One region of the Erwinia sp. TECH1 genome, then DNA from elsewhere that is predicted to be linked to it. Evidence: predicted binding sites of a transcription regulator. Region 1 holds the regulator's gene; each other region holds the start of a gene.

Region 1 (7,585 bases):
AAGCGATACGATCGCGGCGGCCCGAGCCGTTGTACTGCGCCACAACCGGCGTGAGCGAAAGCAGCAAACCGTGGCCGAACAGAATGGCGGGCAGCCAGATAGATGTGCCGACCGCAACGGCAGCCATATCCGTTGCGCTGACGTCGCCGGCCATCACCGTATCCACAAAGCCCATAGCGGTTTGCGCAACCTGCGCAAAAATTACCGGAATTGCCAGCGCCAGCAATTGACGCGCCTCGGTCAGATACTTCTGCACATATACACCTGTTTTTTAACTGAAGGGAGAAAGACTATTTGGTATAGTTTTAAGATCAGACAAGAATAGCGAAAAATCCACCGAGGTCATAATTATGTTTACCGGTATTGTGCAGGGCACCGCAGAGGTGTTGGCAATTGAAGAGAAACCGAATTTTCGCACGCATATCGTCCGCCTGCCCGGACGATATGCTGCCGGGACTGGAGCTGGGCGCTTCCGTATCTCACAATGGCTGTTGCCTGACGGTGACCGGGGTTGACGGCAACCGCGTCAGTTTTGACCTGGTAAAAGAGACGCTGCGTATTACCAACCTGGGGGATTTAAAGCCCGGCGATATTGTTAACGTAGAGCGCGCGGCGAAATTCAGCGATGAAATCGGCGGCCATTTAATGTCCGGTCATATTATGACTACCGCCGAAATCTGCAAAATCCTGACGTCTGAAAATAACCGCGAAATATGGTTTAAGCCGCAGGACAGCGAGCAGATGAAATATATTCTGCACAAAGGCTTTATTGGGATTGACGGCATCAGCCTGACGGTTGGCGAAGTCACCAAAAGCAAATTCTGCGTGCATCTGATCCCGGAAACGCTGGCAAGAACCACGCTGGGCGGCAAGCGGCTGGGCGACAGAGTGAATATTGAAATCGATCCGCATACCCAGGCGATTGTGGAAACCGTTGAGCGCGTGCTGGCGCAGCGTGAAGCGGCGCTGCTGGCGGCGGCCGCTGCGGAAATTCAGCCGGAAGAGTAATAAACAAGGTCGGCTTAGTGGCCGACCTTGTCCGCTAGTGCGGCACCCGCAATCCGCCCTCTTTACCGTGGGTAAAGACCACCTGCCAGAGCTGAATATCCCGCGCGCGGAAAGCGCCCGCACAGGCGTTAAGGTAGTAGCTGAACATGCGCTTAAAGCGTTCGCCATATTTATCCGCCAGCTGCGGCCACGCGGCTAAAAAGCGCTGGTGCCAGGCCATCAGCGTCAGATCGTAATCCGCCCCAAAGTTGTGCCAGTCTTCCATCACAAAATGCGGTTCGTGCGCCTCGGCAATATGGCGTACGGAGGGCAGGCAGCCGTTAGGGAAAATATATTTATCGATCCACGGATCGACATTATCGTCCGTTTTGTTCGCACCAATGGTATGCAGCAAAAAGATGCCGTCCGGCTTCAGATTGCGATCGACCACGTTAAAGTAAGTGGCGTAATTTTTTGGCCCGACGTGCTCAAACATACCAACGGAAACGATGCGGTCAAACTGCTGATCGAGGTCACGGTAATCCTGTAGCAGGATGGTGACGTCCAGCCCTTCACCACGTTGCTGCGCCAGCTTCTGCTGCTCGGCGGAGATCGTCACGCCAGTCACCTTGACGTTGTAATGCCGCGCCGCATAAGCCGCCAGCCCGCCCCAGCCGCAGCCGATATCAAGCAGCGACATACCGGGTTCCAGCTGAAGTTTCTCGAAGATCATTTTTAATTTAGCCTGCTGCGCCTGCTCCAGCGTTTCCGCCTCTTTCCAGTAGCCGCAGGAGTATTGCATGTAGGGGTCAAGCATCAGCGTAAAAAGGTCATTACCAAGGTCATAATGCTCTTTGCCGACAATCCAGGCGCGCTTGCGGGATTGCAGATTAGTGAGGCGCGCGGCGGCGATGCGCAGCGTATCTTTAAAATGGCGAGGAAGCTGCTGATCCAGCTTAGCCAGCAGCACGCGGTGAAAAAACATATCCAGCTGCTCGCACTCCCACCAGCCGTCCATATAGCTTTCGCCCAGGCCCAGCGACCCTTCCTGCATCACGCGTTTAAAAAAATCGGGATGGGTCACCTGAATATCCCAGGGACGGGTGCCGTTAATTTCGATATCCGCGTTGCGTAACATTTCCTGGGCGATTCGATACCACTGATTTTCTTCCAGGCTCACTTCTTCTATACACGATGAACTCATAGCTTCCCCATCACCCTTCGTGATTGAAACCTGAGAAAAAGAATCATCAATTTCCACAGGGTTTGAGAAAACGCACGCTTAGCCGTGCGCCTGATATCCGGCGTTACAGAGGATTGAACTGAAACCTACAGAATGAGGGTGACGCCTGCCACAAAAGAGAACACCCGGACAACCCTGTCAGGAATCAAAAAAATGATACAAAGTTGTTATGAATTATTGCCTGAAATTGAGTATATGCTCACCTCAGGCAATATTCAACGCCTTATCGTTAGGACGCTAACTAAATAGATTCAGCCAGTTAACGACGGCTCTGAGCGTGGGTCAGGGGAGCGTTGGCTAACGTCGTCCTTTGTAAAATATAGCCAATAATTGTCAAAAACACAGTACTGAGCATGACCAGCGACGTGGTGGCGAGCGGGTTAGCAATAAAACCGGAAACAATCATGCTGGCGACGAAGCAGAGACCAAGCTGCAGCGTGTTTTGCAGCGCGGCTGCTTTACCGCTGGCCTGCGGAAAAGGCAGCAGCGCATTCGCCACCACAATCGGATAGATAGCGCCGTTGGCCAGCGCCATACCGCAAAACGGCAGCAGCAGCGCCCAGGTCGAAGGCGTTTCCACCTGTGCGGCGATGAAAAACGCGCCCACGCTGAGGGCATACAGCGTCAGCAGCCAGGGCAGCAGCGAAGCGCCTTCGGTCTGCTTCAGCAGCGCCCGACAGCCGTAGCCGCCGGCGAGAAAGGCCAGCGTCTGCGGCACGTAGCTAAGGCCGATATCGCCCGGCGACATGCCCAGTTCGGCCAGAATAAATGGCGAACCGGTCAGCCAGGCGAAAAAGCTGGCGGAGCAGGCGGCGTAAATCAGCACGTTGCCGCTCCAGATCGGTGACTTCAGCAGCGTGAAGAAACCTACTTTCGCCTCTTCTTTATGCTCTTTTGGCGCAGGCGTCGACAGAAAAAGCGTGGCGACCAGCAGGATCAGGGCCAGCAGCAGCAGCGCCAGGAAAATCGACCGCCAGGCAAAGTGGTTCAGCAGCCAGGCACCCAGCAGCGGGGCCAGCGCCGGCGACAGCGCCACCAGCGGCATAATAGTGGCAAACACGCGGTTGGCCTGCGCGCCGGAATAGCGATCGATTACCAGCGCCTGCCAGCTGACGGCGGCGGCGCAAATGCCTACCGCCTGTAAAAAGCGCAGCGTCAGCAGCATGGTGGTGGATTCCGCCCACCACATTGCGCCGCAGCTGACGGCAAACAGCCCCAGCCCCATCAACAGCACCGGCTTGCGGCCAATGCGGTCGGAAAGCGGCCCCCAGAACAGCTGCGCGCTGGCAAACCCGGCCAGGAACAGGCTGAGGCTGGCGCTGATGACGCCCGCTTCGGTTTGCAAATCCTGCTGCATCGCCGTAAAGGCGGGCAGATACATATCGGTGGCAAGAAAACCCGCAACGCTGAGCAGCGCGAGGTAAAGTAAAAATCCTTTCGACGGCATGAGATTTTGCTCTTTTTTATCAGGTGAATAGCGGACGGCAGTGTAAAAGAGTGCGATAGCGGTTGTGAAACGGTAATATTTGCGTCTTGCGTTCAAAAATTTTGCAGGAAGAATATGTGGTCAGAACACTCGCTTGAGGTGATTGATGCGGTCGCCCGAACCGGCAGCTTTACCGCCGCAGCGGCGGAGCTGCATCGCGTTCCGTCCGCCATCAGCTATACCGTGCGCCAGCTGGAAGAGTGGCTGGCGGTGCCGCTGTTCGAGCGGCGTCACCGGGACGTGGTCTTAACGGCGGCGGGCGAGGTCTTTATTCAGGAAGGGCGGAGTGTTATCAAAAAAATGCTTGCCACGCGACGCCAGTGTCAGCAGGTCGCCAACGGCTGGCGCGGCCAGCTGAATATTGCCGTCGATCGCATTGTTAAAACCGCGCGTACGCGCCAGCTGGTGGTGGATTTTTACCGACATTTTCCCGATATGGAACTGCATCTTTCACCGGAGGTATTCAACGGCGTATGGGATGCGCTGGCCGACGGCCGGGTTGACGTGGCGATAGGCGCGACGCAGGCCATTCCGGTCGGCGGACGCTTCGCCTTTCGCAATATGGGAATGCTCAACTGGCGCTGCGTGGTGAAGGCGGATCATCCGCTTGCGCAACACCGGGAGAAGGTTAGCGAGGAGGCGATCCGGGAGTGGCCTTCGCTGGTGCTGGAAGATACCTCGCGCGCGCTGCCGAAAAGAACCACCTGGACGCTGGATAATCAGCGACGGCTGGTCGCGCCGGACTGGGAGAGCGCGTTTGATTGCCTGCTGGCCGGGCTGTGTGTCGGCATGGTGCCGGGGCATCTTGCGCAACCGCTGCTGCAAAACGGCTCGCTGTGCGAACTGAGGCTGGATCCGCCTTTTCCGGATAGCCCCTGCTGCGTCAGCTGGTCGGAACAGCAGGCGTCGCCAGCGCTGCGCTGGCTGCTGGATTATTTAGGCGAAACGGAAACGCTGAACAGCGAATGGCTGCGGGAGGCGTAAAAGACGGGCAGCGGATGGCCGCCCGTGCGCTTAGCGACGGTAGTCGAGGAAAGGGCCGTCCGCTACGGAGCGACGTTCAATCAGCGTCGGATGCACTTCAATCGTCTGCGGCTCTTCGCGTTTGCTGGTAATACGATCGAGCAGCATATTGAAGGCCGTTGCGCCCAGACGCTCTTTCGGCTGGTGGACGGTGGTCAGCGCGGGGGTAAAGTAGCGCGAGTTGCGCACGTTATCATACCCGATCACCGAAATATCCTGCGGTACGCGCAGGCCCATCTCGTCTGCGGCGCAAATCGCGCCCATCGCCATCACGTCGCCGCCGCAGAATACCGCGGTAGGACGCTGTTTTTGCGCCAGCAGCTGCTGCATGGCGCGATAGCCCGATTCCGGCTCAAAATCGCCCTGAACCAGCCACTCTTCGCGCAGCGTAATCCCCGCTTCGTTCAGCGCCTTGAGGAAGCCGGCATGACGACCGCCGCCGGTATTGCGCTCCATATGGCCCGGGATCACGCCGATATCGCGGTGGCCGCGATCGATCAGATAGCGGCCTGCCAGATAACCGCCTTCAAAAGCGTTATCGAGAATAGTGTCGGTAAAATCGCCGCGCGACTCGCCCCAGTCCATGACGACCATCGGGATGTTGCGGTGATCTTCCAGCATCTTAATCAGCTCATCCGGGTACTCGGCGCACATGACCAGCAGGCCATCGACGCGTTTTTGCGCCATCATCGACAGATAGGCCTGCTGCTTTTCCAGTTCGTTATGCGCGTTGCCCAAAATCAGCGTATAGCCTTTGGCAAAACAGCTGTGTTCAACCGCCTCAATAATTTCGGCGAAATAGGGCGCCTCGCTGGAGGTCGCCAGCAGGCCAATGGTTTTGGTGTTATTGACCTTCAGGCTGCGGGCCACGGCGCTGGGCGAATAGTGCAGCGCTTTGATCGCTGCCCAGACGGCTTCCCGCGTGTCTTCAGCGACAAAGCGGGTTTTATTAATGACGTGGGACACCGTGGTGGTTGAGACACCGGCGCGTTTGGCCACATCTTTTATGGTTGCCATGGAAAAAGACTCCTGCGCTGTTCAGTAAGTCACTGAAAAGCGGTTTGTTAAACGATTGCCTGGAATGATGATAATCCTGATATAAGTTGCGCATAATTTGTTGCGGAATGGTTATAACAGGAGGGAGTTCAGGGTGGCGAAACAGACTTGAGCAGAACATCATGTCGGCTAAATGCCTGTTGCGCAACAAACCGTGGATTCTAACAAGAGCAGGCGCAGAACACGAGGGTTTTAGGGCAACAGGCGAAAATTTTGCGCAAATAAGAGTAAACCGGCCCGGATCGTTTGCGCGATCCGGGCCTCCAGCCTGCTGAGTGGGCTAGCGGATAGTTTTCGGCGTCATGACGCGGCGAGCGCCGACGTAGTGCTGCTCCCAGTAATCTTCGCTGAGCATACTCACCTGGATATCCTTGCCGGTACGCGGCGACTGGATAAACTTGCCGTTGCCCAGGTAAACGCCAACGTGATCCGCCGAGGCGCGGCCGTTGATGCTGAAAAATACCAGATCGCCTTTTTCCAGCTCGTTGCGCTTGATCGAAGCCGCATCCCGCAGATGGTACATTTCGTTAGCGGTGCGAGGGATCTTAAACTTCACCAGATCTTTATAGGCATACCAGACCAGACCGCTACAGTCGAAACCGGTCTTGGGCGAGGTGCCGCCCCAGAGATAGGGCTTGCCCAGCTGGTTCATCAGCTTGCTCATCGCCGTTTCGCGGGCTTTCTGATAGCGGGCGCGATGCGCTTTGCTGAGCTTAAGCGGGGCCGAGGCCGAGCCGCTGGTTAAGGCTTCCGTCTCTTCGTTGCGCAAGCGATGACGACCATAGCGTTTCTTGGGCGGCAGCGCAGCGGCGACGGTCTGCGTTTTTTTGCGCAGCTTAAACTTTTTAGCAAGGGGCGAACGGCTTTTGGTTGGGCTGGCTTCTTTTACTTTACGTGTAGAGGTTTTCACCGGGCGGCGCTTGCGGCGATCGTCTTCACGAGCAGGCGTGGCGCTGTCTGCTTTGTGGTGGTCCGCTTTAACGGCAGCGTGTGGCGATGCGTGCGCCACAGACATAAACAGCTGGGCAAAGGCCAGCATCAGCAACGTGATGAGTAAACGCATCTTTACCATTAACAGTTTGTGCTCCCGCCAGTGGCAAGAGCATGGCTAAATAAGGAGATCTGCGCCTGGGCAGTCAGTCAGGACGATTCTAATCGAACTCTTTACTAAAAAGTAAGGCCTTTTTTGTTTCAATCGTCGCAAAGCGGTAAAAGCTGTAAAATTTAGCCTGTTCAAACATTTATCTGCGCAAATTTGCCGCTGATATTTACAGTTAACGCAGCACCGCCGGACCGAAAATGGTATTTTAACATTTTGTTTTCCGACCGTAGCGTCAGCGGGCGACTGAAAATGACATTTTCATCACGCTCGCAGACTCGCTACACTATACAGACACGAAGTAGCCGATTGAGGAAGGCATTTATGAGCACCATTGAGAAGATTGAGCGCCAGATCGCAGAAAACCCGATTCTGCTGTATATGAAAGGTTCCCCAAAACTGCCAAGCTGCGGCTTTTCCGCGCAGGCCGTACAGGCGCTGTCCGCCTGCGGCGAGCGTTTCGCCTATGTCGATATCCTGCAGAATCCGGAAATTCGTGCTGAGCTGCCTAAATACGCCAACTGGCCGACTTTTCCACAGCTGTGGGTAGACGGCGAGCTGGTCGGCGGCTGTGACATCATTATTCAGATGTTTCAGGCGGGCGAACTGCAGCAGCTGATCAAAGAGACGGCGCAGAAATATCCTTCCGACGCAACAGAATAAAACGTTGCGCTAAGCGAAGAGACTATCG
Region 2 (7,585 bases), 1.6 Mb from region 1:
GCGCAGCAAAAAACGCTGCAATCCGCTGTTTATTTCGCCGGGCCACCGCGTCAGTAACGATACGGCGCTGCACTGGGTGGAGACCTGCCTGCAGGGCTACCGTTTGCCGGAACCGACGCGCTGGGCCGATGCCGTGGCGTCCAACCGGCCCGCTTTCGCCCGTCTCGGCATCCCGCTATAACGGTGTGAGGCGCCGGCTTTTCGGTTACACTGCAGCCCGCGCACTTTTGTTTAAGAGATCCCAACATGTTACGTAATCCGATTCACCTGCGGCTGGAAAAACTGGAAAGCTGGCAGCACGTTACTTTTATGGCCTGCCTGTGCGAGCGCATGTATCCCAATTACTGGGCTTTTTGCCGCCAGACCGAGTTTGGCGACGGCCAGCTTTATCGTCGTATTCTCGATTTGGTCTGGGAAACGCTGCTGGTGAAAGATGCCAAAGTGAATTTTGACTCGCAGCTGGAAAAGCTGGAAGAAGCCATTCCGGCGGCGGAGGATTACGATCTGTACGGCGTTTATCCAGCCATCGACGCCTGCGTCGCGCTGAGCGAACTGCTGCATTCCCGTTTGAGCGGTGAAACCCTGGCGCACGCTATTGCCGTCAGCGAAGCTTCAATCACTTCTGTAGCGATGCTGGAAATGACCCAGGCCGAACGTGAAATGACCGAGGAAGAGCTAAAAGCCAATCCTGCCGTTGAAGAGGAATGGGACATCCAGTGGGAGATTTTTCGCCTGCTCAGCGCCTGTGAGGAAAGGGATCCAGAACTGATAAAAGGACTGCGTTCTGACCTGCGGGAATCAGGGATTAGCAATATCGGTATAAATTTTCAGCAGTAAGGCGATAAAACGTGACTTCAGGCCTGATTTGTAGCGCCTTAAGGCTTCACATTCGCCCCCAGTCTGGTCTACATTTGTGGGGCTGAAAAAAGTGGCTATCGGTGCGTGTATGCAGGAGAGTGCCAGAAACTGGTTTTTCCCTCGCACTCGATGCTTAGCAAGCGATAAATACACTGTAAGGATAACTTATGAACAAGACTCAACTGATTGATGTAATTGCGGACAAAGCGGACCTGTCTAAGACCCAGGCTAAAGCTGCACTGGAATCCACTCTGGCTGCGATTACTGAGTCTCTGAAAGAAGGTGATGCTGTACAACTGGTTGGTTTTGGTACTTTTAAAGTTAACCACCGTGCTGAGCGTACTGGCCGCAACCCGCAGACCGGCAACGAAATCAAAATTGCAGCTGCAAACGTACCGGCATTCGTTTCTGGTAAAGCTCTGAAAGACGCTGTTAAATAATCGACAGTGAAAAGTTTTAAACAGGGGGGCGTTAAGCCCCTTTTGTTAAGGCTTTTTAGCTGTTTCTGCCAGGACAGCTTGTGACGCTTTTCTCTCGTTCCCTTTTGCCGTTCCTGCTGCTGTTAGCAGGCTGTAGTTCACGGCAGATGCCTGATTTTACCGCCAGCGGCTATCTTGCCGATCGCGGCGCCGTGCGTATCTGGCGCAAAACGCCTTCCCCACAGTCAACCCATCTGCAAACGGTCTATACCCCTTTTACCGAGCCGGTAACGGAAACCACGGACTACCAGTGGCAAGAGGGCAAACTGATTTCTGTTGAACGCAAAATCGTGGGCGCAAATCCTGAAAGCGTGACGCTACGCTTTGACCAATCCGGTCGCCTGAGCTTTATGCAGCGCCAGCTGGCGAATCGACGGGAAGCGCTGACGGCTGATGCTATCGCGCTCTACCAGTTTGATGCCGGACGTATGCTGACTATCAGCGACGATTTGCTACGCGGACGCGTAAGGCTATTACAGGGAGAGTGGATGCCTTCGGGCGCGGTCAGGTTATGCGGAGGCGGTAAGGCTTCGCCTGGCTTCGACAGCAACGCAGTGCGTTATATCACCCAGCATCAGCAGGGATCGGGCGAACCGCTCAGTCTTGCCTGGCTGGAAGCGCCGGGCGGCACGCAGCTGCTGCTGGCGACGGCGGAAGACCTTTGTCAGCAACAGCCGCAGGCCGACAGCTTTTAATCGGCTGCCAGCTTGAGAGAGAAGGGGACAGTGCTGCCCCCTGAATCACTCTTATTTACGCCCGATAGCGCGGTAGCCGATATCCGTGCGGCAGAAGCTGCCATGCCAGGAGATGTGCTTAGCCAGCTCGTAGGCATGTTTTTGCGCCGCCGCAACATCTTCGCCCAGCGCGGTCACGCATAATACGCGTCCGCCGTTTGTCACCACCAAATCGTCCTGCATTTTGGTTCCGGCGTGGAAAACCTTGCCGTCCGGCGTCGCTTCCAGCGGCAAGCCGTGGATCTGGTCGCCAGTGGCGTAATCGCCAGGATAGCCGCCCGCCGCCAGCACCACGCCCAGCGAAGGACGCGGATCCCAGACGGAGTCTTTGCTATCCAGCTTGCCGTCAACGGCGGCAAGGCAAAGATCGACCAGGTCGGACTGCAGGCGCAGCATGATCGGCTGGGTTTCCGGGTCGCCAAAACGGCAGTTAAATTCAATGACTTTCGGCTGGCCGCTGTTATCGATCATCAGGCCGGCATAAAGGAAGCCGGTATAGACGTTGCCTTCGGCCGCCATGCCGCGGACGGTCGGCCAGATAACCTCGTCCATAACGCGCTGGTGGATTTCATCGGTCACGACCGGGGCCGGCGAATAGGCACCCATGCCGCCGGTATTAGGGCCGGTATCGCCATCGCCCACGCGTTTATGATCCTGACTGGTCGCCATCGGCAGCACGTTCTCGCCGTCAACCATCACGATAAAGCTGGCTTCCTCGCCGTCCAGAAACTCCTCCACCACGATACGGTGCCCGGCATCGCCAAAGGCGTTTCCGGCCAGCATGTCTTTAATGGCGGCTTCCGCTTCTTCCAGCGTCATTGCGACAATCACGCCTTTGCCCGCCGCCAGGCCGTCTGCCTTGATCACAATCGGCGCGCCCTTACTGCGCGTATAGGCCAGCGCGGCCTCGACGTCGGTGAAGTTCTGATATTCCGCCGTCGGGATTTTATGGCGGGCCAGGAAATCCTTGGTGAACGCTTTAGAACCTTCCAGCTGCGCGGCAGCCTGGGTCGGGCCAAAGATCTTCAGCCCGGCCGCGCGAAAAGCATCGACTATGCCAATGACCAGCGGCGCTTCCGGCCCAACGATAGTCAGATCGATGTGCTCACGCTGTGCAAAATCCAGCAGTGCAGGGATATCGGTCGCGCCGATAGCGACGTTTTGCAACGCCGGCTCCAGCGCGGTGCCGGCATTGCCCGGCGCGACAAAAACGGTTTCCGCCAGCGGCGACTGCGAAGCTTTCCACGCCAGCGCGTGCTCACGGCCGCCATTGCCAATCACTAAAATTTTCATTGTCGGTTCCTTATTAATGGCGGAAGTGGCGCATATTGGTGAAAATCATGGCAATGCCGTGTTCATCAGCGGCGGCAATTACTTCTTCATCGCGAATCGATCCGCCAGGCTGGATAACGCAGCTCACGCCCGCCGTCGCCGCCGCATCAATACCGTCACGGAACGGGAAGAAGGCGTCAGAGGCCAGCGCGCAGCCTTCCACGACCAGACCTTCATCTTTTGCTTTGATACCGGCAATTTTGGCGGAGTAAACGCGGCTCATCTGGCCTGCGCCAATCCCGACGGTCATATTGTCGCGCGCATAAACAATGGCGTTGGATTTTACAAACTTGGCGACTTTCCAGCAGAACAGCGCATCGCGTAGCTCCTGCTCTGTTGGCTGACGTTTGGTCACGACGCGCAGCTGGCTTGCTTCCACCATGCCCAGATCGCGATCCTGTACCAGCAAACCGCCGTTCACGCGCTTGAAGTCCAGCCCGGTCTGACGCTGCTGCCACTGGCCGCAAATCAGCACGCGCACGTTCTGCTTAGCCGACGTCACCTTCAGCGCGGCTTCGCTGGCGGAGGGCGCAATAATCACTTCAACGAACTGGCGGCTGATAATTGCCTGAGCGGTCGCTTCGTCCAGCTCACGGTTAAAGGCGATAATGCCGCCGAAGGCAGAGGTAGGATCGGTTTTGTAAGCCAGCTCGTAAGCGCCCAAAGCCGAATCGCTAACCGCCACGCCGCAAGGGTTAGCGTGTTTGACAATCACGCAGGCCGGTTCGCTGAACTCTTTTACGCATTCCAGCGCCGCATCGGTATCGGCAATGTTGTTATAAGAAAGCGCTTTGCCCTGAACCTGCTGCGCCGTGGCGACCGAAGCCTCAGTCACATTCTCTTCTATATAGAAGGCGGCATCCTGATGGCTGTTTTCGCCGTAGCGCATATCCTGCTTCTTAATGAAGTTCAAATTCAGCGTACGCGGGAAGCGTCCGGCAGGCTCGCGGGTTTCGCCATGATAGGCCGGAACCAGGCTGCCGAAGTAGTTGGCGATCATGCTGTCGTAGGCAGCGGTATGCTCGAAAGCTTTAATAGCCAGATCGAAGCGGGTAGCCAGCTGTAGTGAGTTATCGTTGGCGTCCATCTCGGCAATCACCGCGTCGTAGTCGCTGCTCTTTACAACGATAGCTACGTCTTTATGGTTCTTGGCCGCGGAGCGCACCATCGTCGGGCCGCCGATATCGATATTCTCTACCGCATCTTCCAGCGAGCAGCCTTCGCGCGCCACCGTCTGTGCAAAGGGATAAAGGTTAACGACCACCATGTCGATAGGGGCGATGCTGTGCGCCTGCATGATGGCATCGTCCTGGCCGCGACGTCCCAGAATGCCGCCGTGAACTTTCGGATGCAGGGTTTTGACGCGTCCATCCATCATTTCCGGGAAACCGGTATAGTCAGACACTTCGGTAACGGGCAGGCCGGCCTCGGCCAACAGACGAGCAGTGCCGCCCGTGGAGAGCAGCTCCACACCACGCGCGGAAAGCGCCTGTGCAAATTCGAGGATACCGGCTTTGTCGGACACGCTGAGCAGAGCGCGGCGTACAGGACGAGGTTGTTGCATGAGGTTTTATCCCTTGGCTTTGGTTCGCATAGATAAGAGCGTTACATCAATCTTAGCTTTTCCCCTCCTTTATAAAGAAAGAAGCAGCGAAGATTCAGGTAACGCCCCCAAATGGGGGCCGGGATTTTTCCGGGGCATTGTAGCGAAAACGTTTGCGTGATGCTCGTCTAAATTTGTTCTTACCGCCGGATGTGGATAACTTTGTGGGTAAATGCGTATAAATAGCCCTTTTGCTGTGGAATGCAGCGAACGCGCTATTTTTCTAAAATTAGGGGTTGTCAGCCGTCGAGAACTCCCTATAATGCGCAACCACTGAGACGGCACAACGGCTTACAGGCCAGCGGCTCAGGAGGTTCAGGAAGCTGAATCGCCGGAGGAAAACTTCTGAAAAAGTGGTTGACTCTGAAGGAGGAAAGCGTAATATACGCCACCTCGCGGCAGGAAGCGAAAGCACTGGCCGCAACGCTCTTTAACAATTTATCAGACAATCTGTGTGGGCACTCGCAGGATTGATATCAAGCGTCTCCGGACGCAAAAAAATATCAAGTCTTAAGAGTGAACACATAATGAAATTCATTATGACGTTTTACACTTGAGCATCGCTGCACTTGTTGCAGCAAATCGAACTTTTAATTGAAGAGTTTGATCATGGCTCAGATTGAACGCTGGCGGCAGGCCTAACACATGCAAGTCGAACGGTAGCACAGGGGAGCTTGCTCCCCGGGTGACGAGTGGCGGACGGGTGAGTAATGTCTGGGAAACTGCCCGATGGAGGGGGATAACTACTGGAAACGGTAGCTAATACCGCATAACGTCTTCGGACCAAAGTGGGGGACCTTCGGGCCTCACGCCATCGGATGTGCCCAGATGGGATTAGCTAGTAGGTGGGGTAACGGCTCACCTAGGCGACGATCCCTAGCTGGTCTGAGAGGATGACCAGCCACACTGGAACTGAGACACGGTCCAGACTCCTACGGGAGGCAGCAGTGGGGAATATTGCACAATGGGCGCAAGCCTGATGCAGCCATGCCGCGTGTATGAAGAAGGCCTTCGGGTTGTAAAGTACTTTCAGCGGGGAGGAAGGCGATGCGGTTAATAACCGCGTCGATTGACGTTACCCGCAGAAGAAGCACCGGCTAACTCCGTGCCAGCAGCCGCGGTAATACGGAGGGTGCAAGCGTTAATCGGAATTACTGGGCGTAAAGCGCACGCAGGCGGTCTGTCAAGTCAGATGTGAAATCCCCGGGCTTAACCTGGGAACTGCATTTGAAACTGGCAGGCTAGAGTCTTGTAGAGGGGGGTAGAATTCCAGGTGTAGCGGTGAAATGCGTAGAGATCTGGAGGAATACCGGTGGCGAAGGCGGCCCCCTGGACAAAGACTGACGCTCAGGTGCGAAAGCGTGGGGAGCAAACAGGATTAGATACCCTGGTAGTCCACGCCGTAAACGATGTCGACTTGGAGGCTGTTCCCTTGAGGAGTGGCTTCCGGAGCTAACGCGTTAAGTCGACCGCCTGGGGAGTACGGCCGCAAGGTTAAAACTCAAATGAATTGACGGGGGCCCGCACAAGCGGTGGAGCATGTGGTTTAATTCGATGCAACGCGAAGAACCTTACCTGGCCTTGACATCCAGAGAACTTAGCAGAGATGCTTTGGTGCCTTCGGGAACTCTGAGACAGGTGCTGCATGGCTGTCGTCAGCTCGTGTTGTGAAATGTTGGGTTAAGTCCCGCAACGAGCGCAACCCTTATCCTTTGTTGCCAGCGATTCGGTCGGGAACTCAAAGGAGACTGCCGGTGATAAACCGGAGGAAGGTGGGGATGACGTCAAGTCATCATGGCCCTTACGGCCAGGGCTACACACGTGCTACAATGGCGCATACAAAGAGAAGCGAACTCGCGAGAGCAAGCGGACCTCATAAAGTGCGTCGTAGTCCGGATCGGAGTCTGCAACTCGACTCCGTGAAGTCGGAATCGCTAGTAATCGTGGATCAGAATGCCACGGTGAATACGTTCCCGGGCCTTGTACACACCGCCCGTCACACCATGGGAGTGGGTTGCAAAAGAAGTAGGTAGCTTAACCTTCGGGAGGGCGCTTACCACTTTGTGATTCATGACTGGGGTGAAGTCGTAACAAGGTAACCGTAGGGGAACCTGCGGTTGGATCACCTCCTTACCTGAAGATACCTTCGTGCGCAGTGTCCACACAGATTGTCTGATAGAAAAGTAACGAGCAGAAAAAACCTCTACAGGCTTGTAGCTCAGGTGGTTAGAGCGCACCCCTGATAAGGGTGAGGTCGGTGGTTCAAGTCCACTCAGGCCTACCAAATTCTTTCCTGTCCTGCGTTGTGACTTCACTTGCATATCGTGATATGCGGCGCGAAGCCACGCCTTGACCAGAAAAGAATTACATTTCCCGTAAAAAGGACGTGTCACTCGCGGTTGAGTGGTAGTAGATGGTCTCTGCAGTAACTGTATGGGGCTATAGCTCAGCTGGGAGAGCGCCTGCCTTGCACGCAGGAGGTCAGCGGTTCGATCCCGCTTAGCTCCACCATGCAGTTTACAAAAACTATCTCAAAACTGGCTTTCGAGTCACGTTTGAGATATTTGCTCTTTAACAAT
Region 3 (7,585 bases), 2.4 Mb from region 1:
GATCCGCAAATCGTGCTGTTTGAAACGCAAAAAGGCGTGCGCATCGACGTCGAAATCTTCGTTAACTGCGCCTATGGCTACGACATCCAGTGTGAGGTCGTGGGCGAAACCGGGATCGCCAGACTGCCGGAGCCAGCCTCTGTCCAGCTGCGTAAAGAGGCGAAGCTGTCCACTTCCATTCTGACCGACTGGAAGGATCGCTTTATCGATGCCTATGACGTTGAGCTACAGGCGTTTATCAATGACGTCACGGCTGGCCAACTGCACGGCCCTTCCGCATGGGATGGCTATGCGGCTTCCGTAGCGGCAGATGCCTGCCTGAAGGCGCAGGAAAGCGGGGCGATTGAAAGCGTTGAGCTGCCGCCGCGTCCGGCGTTTTACAACAAATAATGCCGACCGACTCCTCTGCGCAGGCAGAGGGGTTGTCAAATGATTAGCAGGGAGAAACCGATGAAAATCGCCTTTGATGTAGACGTCATTAAAGATTTGGGCATCACCAAAATGGTTCACCAGGTGGCGGAGTGGGGCTACAAATATATTGAGCAGTCGCCGCATCCGCAGATTAATCCGTTCTACAAACATCCCAGGGCCAGCCGGGAAATCATCACCGAATACAAAAACGCGCTGCGTGAAACCGGGCTGGAAATCTCTTCCTATATCGTGGTCTACCGTTGGTCAGGCCCGGATGAGGCACGTCGCCAGGCGGCCGTGCGCAACTGGAAGCGTATGATTGAAATCGCGGTGGAAACTGGCGTGCAGGTTATCAATACCGAGCTTTCCGGCACGCCGAACGAACCGGAGATCTGCGAAGAGATGTTTTACCGCTCTATGGAGGAGCTGCTGCCCATCGTCGAGCGGGAAGGTATTCGCATTGAAATTCAGTCACACCCCTGGGATTTCTGCGAAGAAAACAACGAAACTGCCGATCTGGTGAAGTCGTTCCGCAGCGAAAACGTCAAATATCTTTATAGCGTGCCGCATACCTTCTTCTACGACAAAGGCAAAGGCGACGTAAAAAGCATGCTGGAATATGCGGGCGGCGACCTTTCACACGTGCTCATCGCCGATACCATGAACCACACCAAACACTGCCGCTATATCGTCAATCCGCCAGGCGTGGATGCCACCATCCATCAGCACGTGGGCGTGGGTGAGGGCGAAGTGGATTTCGATACGCTGTTTAAAACCCTGCGCGAGATGGATTTTGCCAACCGCACTCATAAAGTCGGCGGCGAGTCGATAGTTGCCGCCTCGCTGTTTGGCTATCCGGAAAAAATGAAATATCAGGCCGTGGAAACCCGTGAGCTGATCGAGCGCGAACTGCTTCGCTAACCTTCAGGCGCAACAGGCCGATCCTACGCGCGGAAAGCCCAGGCAGGCGCGCCGCGCCATCTTAATGACAGACCGCTGAGGCACCACCATGAACAAAGAGAACGTAAAGCTGGCGATAGCCCCGATTGGCTGGACCAATGACGATATGCCTGAGCTGGGTGCAGAAAACACTTTCCAGCAAATCGTCAGCGAAATGGCGCTGGCTGGCTTCACCGGCAGTGAGGTCGGCAGTAAATATCCGCGCGATCCGGCGGTGCTGAAACCGATGCTGAACATTCGCGGTATTCAAATCTGCAACGCCTGGTTCAGCACCTTTTTCGCCAATGGCGACAGGGCAAAAACCATTGATGAATTTATCAACCATCGCGACTTTCTTCACGCGATGGGCGCTAAAGTGATCGGCTGCTCCGAGCAGAGCAAAAGCATTCAGGGCACCACGCTGGCGGTGCTGGAAGAGAAGCCGCATTTTACCGAAGAGGAGTGGCGGCTGACGGCGGAGGGCTATAACGAGCTGGCCGCGCTGGCGGCGGAAAAAGGCATGCAGGTTTGTTTGCACCATCATATGGGGACGGCCATTCAGACTGCGGCAGAGATCGACAAATTTATGTCGTTGACCCAGGACAACGTTTATCTGTTGTTCGATACCGGCCATGCCTACTACTCGGAAGGCAGCCAGGCGCAAATGCTGGCCATTCTGGAAAAATATCTGCCGCGAATCAATCACGTACATCTGAAGGACGTGCGTGATGAGGTGGTGGCACAGGTCAGAAGCCAGCGGCTCTCTTTCCTGGACGGCGTAAAAAAAGGTACCTTTACCGTTCCCGGCGATGGCGTGATTGATTTTGATCCGGTGTTTAAAATCCTGGACGAGTCGGGTTACAAAGGCTGGATGGTGGTGGAGGCGGAGCAGGATCCGGCGCTGGCGAATCCGTTCGAATATGCCGTTAAGGCCCGAAAATATATTCGCGAACACGCAGGTCTGTAAGCCGATCTGTCAGGCATTGCCCACAGGGAAATGTTAGCCAGTAAGGAGTAAGCCGGGAAAGTGATGGTCAGGCATGCGTTTCCCATCACAACGGCAACAGGACTTAGTAAACGGCGCGGTCGGGAAAAGGCTGTTGCAAAACCGCCGCGTAAATAAAAATAGCGCCCGATATTTCCGCCGGGCGCTATTTTTTTAAAGGGAAATTATTTCAGCACTACCGTGTTGATAATATTCTCTGCTTCGGTCTGCGACTGCTGCTGATTGTCCGCAGGCAGCGTAATCTGCAGGGTCAGCAGTTTGCCGTCAACTTTCGCCAGCAGCACTGACGACCAGGAAGACTGGCCCTTGGCCGAAATCACCGAATCCAGCTGCTGTGCTGGCTGGCCTTTCAGCTCGACAGATTTATTGGTCACTACCTGCAGCTGCGCATCGCGGTTACGCTGCTGATCTTCCAGGCGCTTCGCCAGCACGTCCAGGCTTTCATTCGTGGCGTCGCCCGCAATCACGATAATCGCTTTCTGGCCGCTGGCATCGGCGTACACGTGCATATTATTGGCCTGCGTGCCCATTTTTCCACTTTGATCGGACATGCCTGCCGGCAGCGAGAAGCTGAGCTTGCCGTCCATCAGGGTAACGGTCTGGCTGCTTTGGCTGCTGCTGACGCCGTTATCATCGGCGGCGGCTTTATCATCTTTGCCGTCGCAGGCGGCCAGTCCGACCACCAGTAAACCGATACCGGCATATTTCAGTAAGTTACGCATCGTGATCCCTTTTACGTTAGTCGTTCGCGCTGTTCAGCAACTTATACAATAGTAATCAGCGGCTAAAAGCAACCTGCCGTGGCGCGCTGCCCGCCAAAATGCATGGCCGGGCGCGACGCCACAGAGTGACAGACTAGCCGAAGTTGACCTGAGCGCCAGAGGATTTTTCCGTTATCCGCTTCAGCGTGGCGTTTAACAGCACGCCATAGGCCGGCAGGAAGAAAATCATGCAGATAAGCACCTTAAAGCTGTAGTCCACCAGCGCAATTTCCACCCAGTTCTGTGCCATAAACGGATCGGGGCTTTTGTAGAAAGCGATAAAAAAGAACGCCAGCGTGTCGCTGATATTGCCCAGGAACATAGCGGAGGCGGGGGCTACCCACCATTGCGGCAGCTTGCGCAAGCGGTTAAAAACGTGCACGTCGAGGATTTGTCCCAGCGCATAGGCCATAAAGCTGGCGCAGGCGATACGAGCGACAAACAGGTTAACGCTTGCCAACGCGCCCAGTCCCTGCCATTCGCCCTGATAGAACAGCGCAGAAATGCTATAGGAGATAAACAGCGCCGGGATCATCACCGCAAGAATAATTCGTCGGGCCAGCGGCGCGCCGAAAATTCGTACCGTTAAATCGGTAGCCAGAAAGATAAAGGGAAAGCTGAACGCGCCCCAGGTGGTATGGAAACCAAAAATCGAAATGGGCAGCTGCACCAGATAATTACTGGAGGTAATAACCAGCAGATGGAACAGCGATAGCCAGATCAGCGCATGTGTACGCTGACGAGAAGAGAAAGAGATCATCGATGTAGCCTTTTTTAACTATGGGGTGAGGGAACCCAAAAAATTGTCTCGCCTGAGCGATTGCGCGGCATCTTACCGAATCAGCCTGCTAATGCAATGGTTAATTTTAGCGCAAACGTTGTCGTTCATAGCCTGGCTTGCACATACCGACGTCGGGGGTAAAATAGGGGCATTTCCTGTCTGATTGAGAATGTTATGAGCGAACCGTTCGCAAATCCCGACCAAACCCTGGATGCTTTGGGCCTGCGCTGTCCTGAGCCGGTGATGATGGTGCGTAAAGCCGTACGCCATATGCAGGAGGGCGAAACGCTGCTGGTTATCGCCGACGATCCGGCCACCACGCGCGATATCCCCGGTTTCTGCCGCTTTATGGAACATACGCTGCTGGCACAGGCAACCGAGGAATTACCCTATCGCTATCTGTTAAAAAAGGGGTTGTAGCGCCGCGTCCTGCCCGTATCACCACGGGCAGGTTGTAAAGTTAGCGCTTACTCAGCAATCGTAGCGCGTTCGCCGTGACCAACGCGGTGGCGCCGGAGTCCGCCAGCACGGCCAGCCACAGCCCGGTAATGCCCAGCAGCGTGGTGACCAGAAATACCCCCTTCAGCCCGAGCGCCAGCGCAATATTCTGCCGGATATTGGCATGGGTGGCGCGTGCCAGGCGGATCATCGTCGCCAGGCCCGCCAGCCGGTTATGCGTCAGCGCCGCGTCGGCGGTTTCCAGCGCGACGTCGCTGCCGCCGCCCATCGCAATGCCCACCGTTGCCGCTTTCATTGCAGGCGCATCGTTGATGCCGTCGCCGACCATCGCTACGGCGCGCCGTTGGTTTAGCTCATGAATGGCCGCTACTTTGTCCGCAGGCAGCAGGCCCGCGCGATAGCTGATGGCAAGCTCGTTGGCGATAGCGGCCGCCGCGCGCGGGTTGTCGCCGGTCAGCATGACCGTTTCTATGTTTAAAGCATGAAGTTCGCTCAGCGCGGCAACAGCGTCCGCACGTAGCGTATCGCGCAGTGCGATAAGCCCGATCGGCATAGCATCCTGTACGATAATGACCACCGTATTTCCCGCCGACTCCAGCTCCGCCACAATCCTCAGCTGTTCTGCTGTCAGCCTTAGTCCAGCGGGCGCGCAGATTAAAAGTTTGTGACCGCTCACTGTTGCTTCTATACCGCTTCCTGCCACCGCCCGCTGCGCCGTAGCGGCAGGTATAACAAGCTGGCGCTGCTCTGCCAGCCGCACAATCGCCCTGGCCAGCGGATGAGAAGAACCCTGCTCAACGGCAGCGGCTTTAGTCAGCAGTTCCGCTTCGCTGAGGGCAGCAAAGGCCTGAATGCTCTCAATACGGGGTTTGCCTTCGGTCAGCGTGCCGGTTTTGTCGAACGCCAGCGTGCGCACGCCGTTGAGGCTTTCCAGCGCCGCGCCGCCCTTAATCAGTACGCCATGGCGGGCCGCAGCGGCCAGGCCGGAGGTGATCGCCGCTGGCGTAGAGATCACCAGCGCGCAGGGGCAGCCGATCAGCAGCAAAGTCAGCCCTTTATAAATCCATGACGTCCAGTCGCCGGCAAAGAACAGCGGCGGCACGGTTGCCACCAGCAGCGCGACAGCCATCACCAGCGGCGTGTAAATGCGGCTGAACCGATCGAGAAAACGTTCGACCGGCGCGCGGTTAGCGTCTGCTTCTTCAATCAAATGCAGGATACGGTCGATAGCGCTCTGGCCAGGTTTTGACGTGACTTTCAGCCTCACCAGGCTATCGACGCTCAGGCTGCCTGCCGCCACGGCTTCGCCTGCCTGCCGCTCTACCGGCATGGATTCGCCAGTCAGCGCGCTTTCATCAAAGCTGGCGAAGGATGTGACCAGGCTGGCGTCGGCAGGCAGGCGCCCGCCTGCGGCAACCTCAATAAGATCGCCAGGCCGTAGCGCGCTCACGGCCACGGTTTCACGCACCTCGTTCCGGATGCGCAACGCCTGCTCGGGTTTTAACGCCATCAGCGCCGTTACGCCACGGCGCGCGCGCCCTGCTGCAAAAGCCTCCAGACGTTCCCCAAGCATAAACAGCAGCAGCACCATGGCCGCCTCTGCGGTCGCACCGATAAAAAGCGCGCCAAGCGCGGCTACGGTCATTAACGTTTCAATGGCAAAAGGCGTCCCGCTGCGCATCAGGCGCAGGGCGGTACGGGCAACGGGCCAGCAGCCCGCCAGCGTGGTGACGATAAACGCGACTTTCCCGGCCTGCGGATCGATCGTCTGTAGCAGCCAGCTGGCGAGCAGAAGCCCGCCGAGCAGCAGCAGCATGCCGTTTTCCCGCCAGAACCCGGCTGACTTTGCCGCTGGCTGCGTGGCAGAGCGCAGGGTAAACCCGGCTCTGGCAACCGCCTGCTCAACCTGCTGCTGCACATCTTTATCGGCGCTTACCACCAGCTTTTCCGTAGCGAACAGGACGCGAGCCTGAGTGACGCCTTGCAGCTGGCCTACAGCGTTTTCGATTTTCCTGGCGCAGCCCGGACAGTCCATGCCGCCGATTTGCCAGCTGTAGTCCGCGCCGATGCTTTCTTCTTTCTCAGGCAGCGGATCGCTGGCGGTGGCGCACTGGATGTGAAAAGAGGTGATTTTCCCCAGTTCGGGACGCGGCCTGCTGCAACCTTGCTGTCCGGCCGCGTGGCGCTGCCCGCAAAGGCAGGGAGAAGATGGGTGTTGTTGCATGACGCCTCCAGATAAGCCTGACGGGCTGCTTCCCCGCCAGGCTTATCTTACACTCTGGAGCTGACTCCAGAGTCAAGGCATAAATCAGAGATAGAGCGAGCGGACGATCATAAAGTGACCCGCGAAATAACAGGCGGCCGTGATGGCACTGTCGGCGGCAAAGCGGCGACGATAGTGGCTAACCAGCCAAACGATATTGGCGAGCAGCAGCAGCGACGTTCCGACCATTAATGAGAAACCGTAGTCCGTCGGCCGGAAAACGTATTGCTCGGTGGTCAGCCAGACCATCAGCAGCGTCATGCCGATAAAGGTGCAAACCGGCCAGCGCAGATCCTCCAGCTTTGTCCAGATAGCCGCAATCAGCAGCGCGCCGATAACCAATACGGTCAATGGGATCGGCCAGAAGAACGTCAGCGTCATATGGCTGGCGAAGCAGATGGTATAAAGCAGATGCGAGAGGAAAAATGCGCCGATAGCGTAGAGCATCCGCCGTTCGGGCAGCAGCATCAGCGCATCGCCGACCAGCGTCGCCAGCAGACCAAACAGAATGAGATAATCCGTGGCGCTTAACGCTGGCGCTTGCCAGGCCCAGGCGAGCAGCAGTAAAAGCGTGACCGGTTTAAAGACCCAGCGCTGCCATTGCGGGCCACGGTAAGTAGCGTCAACGTACAGCCAGCCGGAAAAAAGCACTGCCAGAAACGACCAGATCATAATGTGTCCCTTTGTTTTTAGATGCTAAATTCCACAGTTCTGGTTTTAGTTTAGGACAGGGGCCAACGATGTGACAATGAGAGGTCTCTGGTTGTATTCTTTCTGTTTACGCTGCAAAAAAGAGGAAAAGTCGTGAAGCCACCCCTGATTTTTTTTATTACGCTGGCCATTATCGCCGTGCTGGCAACCCGGCAATTTATCAAACAGCGACAGGAAGTGGCGGTCAACGATGCTTCGCCCGTACGCAGCCTGCCGGTCGAAATCAAAGACAAACGGGAAGTCTCCACCTCTGC

Evidence for each region. The regulator PurR, encoded in region 1, represses purine synthesis genes. The targets are predictions, from matches to a motif close to CANGCAAACGTTTGCNTG.
Region 2: purH (bifunctional phosphoribosylaminoimidazolecarboxamide formyltransferase/IMP cyclohydrolase) is a predicted target of PurR. The motif match lies at 5,109-5,126, and genes of this name have one in related genera.
Region 3: tusA (sulfurtransferase TusA) is a predicted target of PurR. The motif match lies at 3,986-4,003, and genes of this name have one in related genera.

The regions. Positions count from the first base shown of each region.
Region 1 is NZ_JBSRZK010000001.1:2,103,050-2,110,634, forward strand. Features, by position in the region: gene ACVWZ0_RS09910 (MATE family efflux transporter) at 1-256, opposite strand, end outside; partial or broken gene ACVWZ0_RS09915 (riboflavin synthase subunit alpha) at 351-1,008, shown strand; gene cfa (cyclopropane fatty acyl phospholipid synthase) at 1,043-2,191, opposite strand; gene punC (purine nucleoside transporter PunC) at 2,490-3,677, opposite strand; gene punR (DNA-binding transcriptional activator PunR) at 3,792-4,700, shown strand; gene purR (HTH-type transcriptional repressor PurR) at 4,731-5,756, opposite strand; gene ACVWZ0_RS09940 (C40 family peptidase) at 6,076-6,858, opposite strand; gene ACVWZ0_RS09945 (Grx4 family monothiol glutaredoxin) at 7,219-7,557, shown strand.
Region 2 is NZ_JBSRZK010000001.1:463,439-471,023, forward strand. Features, by position in the region: gene nfi (deoxyribonuclease V) at 1-181, shown strand, start outside; gene ACVWZ0_RS02045 (YjaG family protein) at 247-837, shown strand; gene hupA (nucleoid-associated protein HU-alpha) at 1,026-1,298, shown strand; gene ACVWZ0_RS02055 (DUF1481 domain-containing protein) at 1,379-2,032, shown strand; gene purD (phosphoribosylamine--glycine ligase) at 2,084-3,364, opposite strand; gene purH (bifunctional phosphoribosylaminoimidazolecarboxamide formyltransferase/IMP cyclohydrolase) at 3,378-4,967, opposite strand; rRNA gene ACVWZ0_RS02070 (16S ribosomal RNA) at 5,598-7,139, shown strand; tRNA gene ACVWZ0_RS02075 (tRNA-Ile) at 7,214-7,290, shown strand; tRNA gene ACVWZ0_RS02080 (tRNA-Ala) at 7,442-7,517, shown strand.
Region 3 is NZ_JBSRZK010000001.1:4,462,645-4,470,229, reverse strand. Features, by position in the region: gene ACVWZ0_RS21060 (Gfo/Idh/MocA family protein) at 1-390, shown strand, start outside; gene ACVWZ0_RS21055 (sugar phosphate isomerase/epimerase family protein) at 451-1,332, shown strand; gene iolE (myo-inosose-2 dehydratase) at 1,421-2,317, shown strand; gene ACVWZ0_RS21045 (DcrB family lipoprotein) at 2,521-3,078, opposite strand; gene ACVWZ0_RS21040 (7-cyano-7-deazaguanine/7-aminomethyl-7-deazaguanine transporter) at 3,212-3,877, opposite strand; gene tusA (sulfurtransferase TusA) at 4,073-4,318, shown strand; gene ACVWZ0_RS21030 (zinc/cadmium/mercury/lead-transporting ATPase) at 4,359-6,581, opposite strand; gene ACVWZ0_RS21025 (lysoplasmalogenase) at 6,666-7,292, opposite strand; gene ACVWZ0_RS21020 (DUF2500 domain-containing protein) at 7,425-7,585, shown strand, end outside.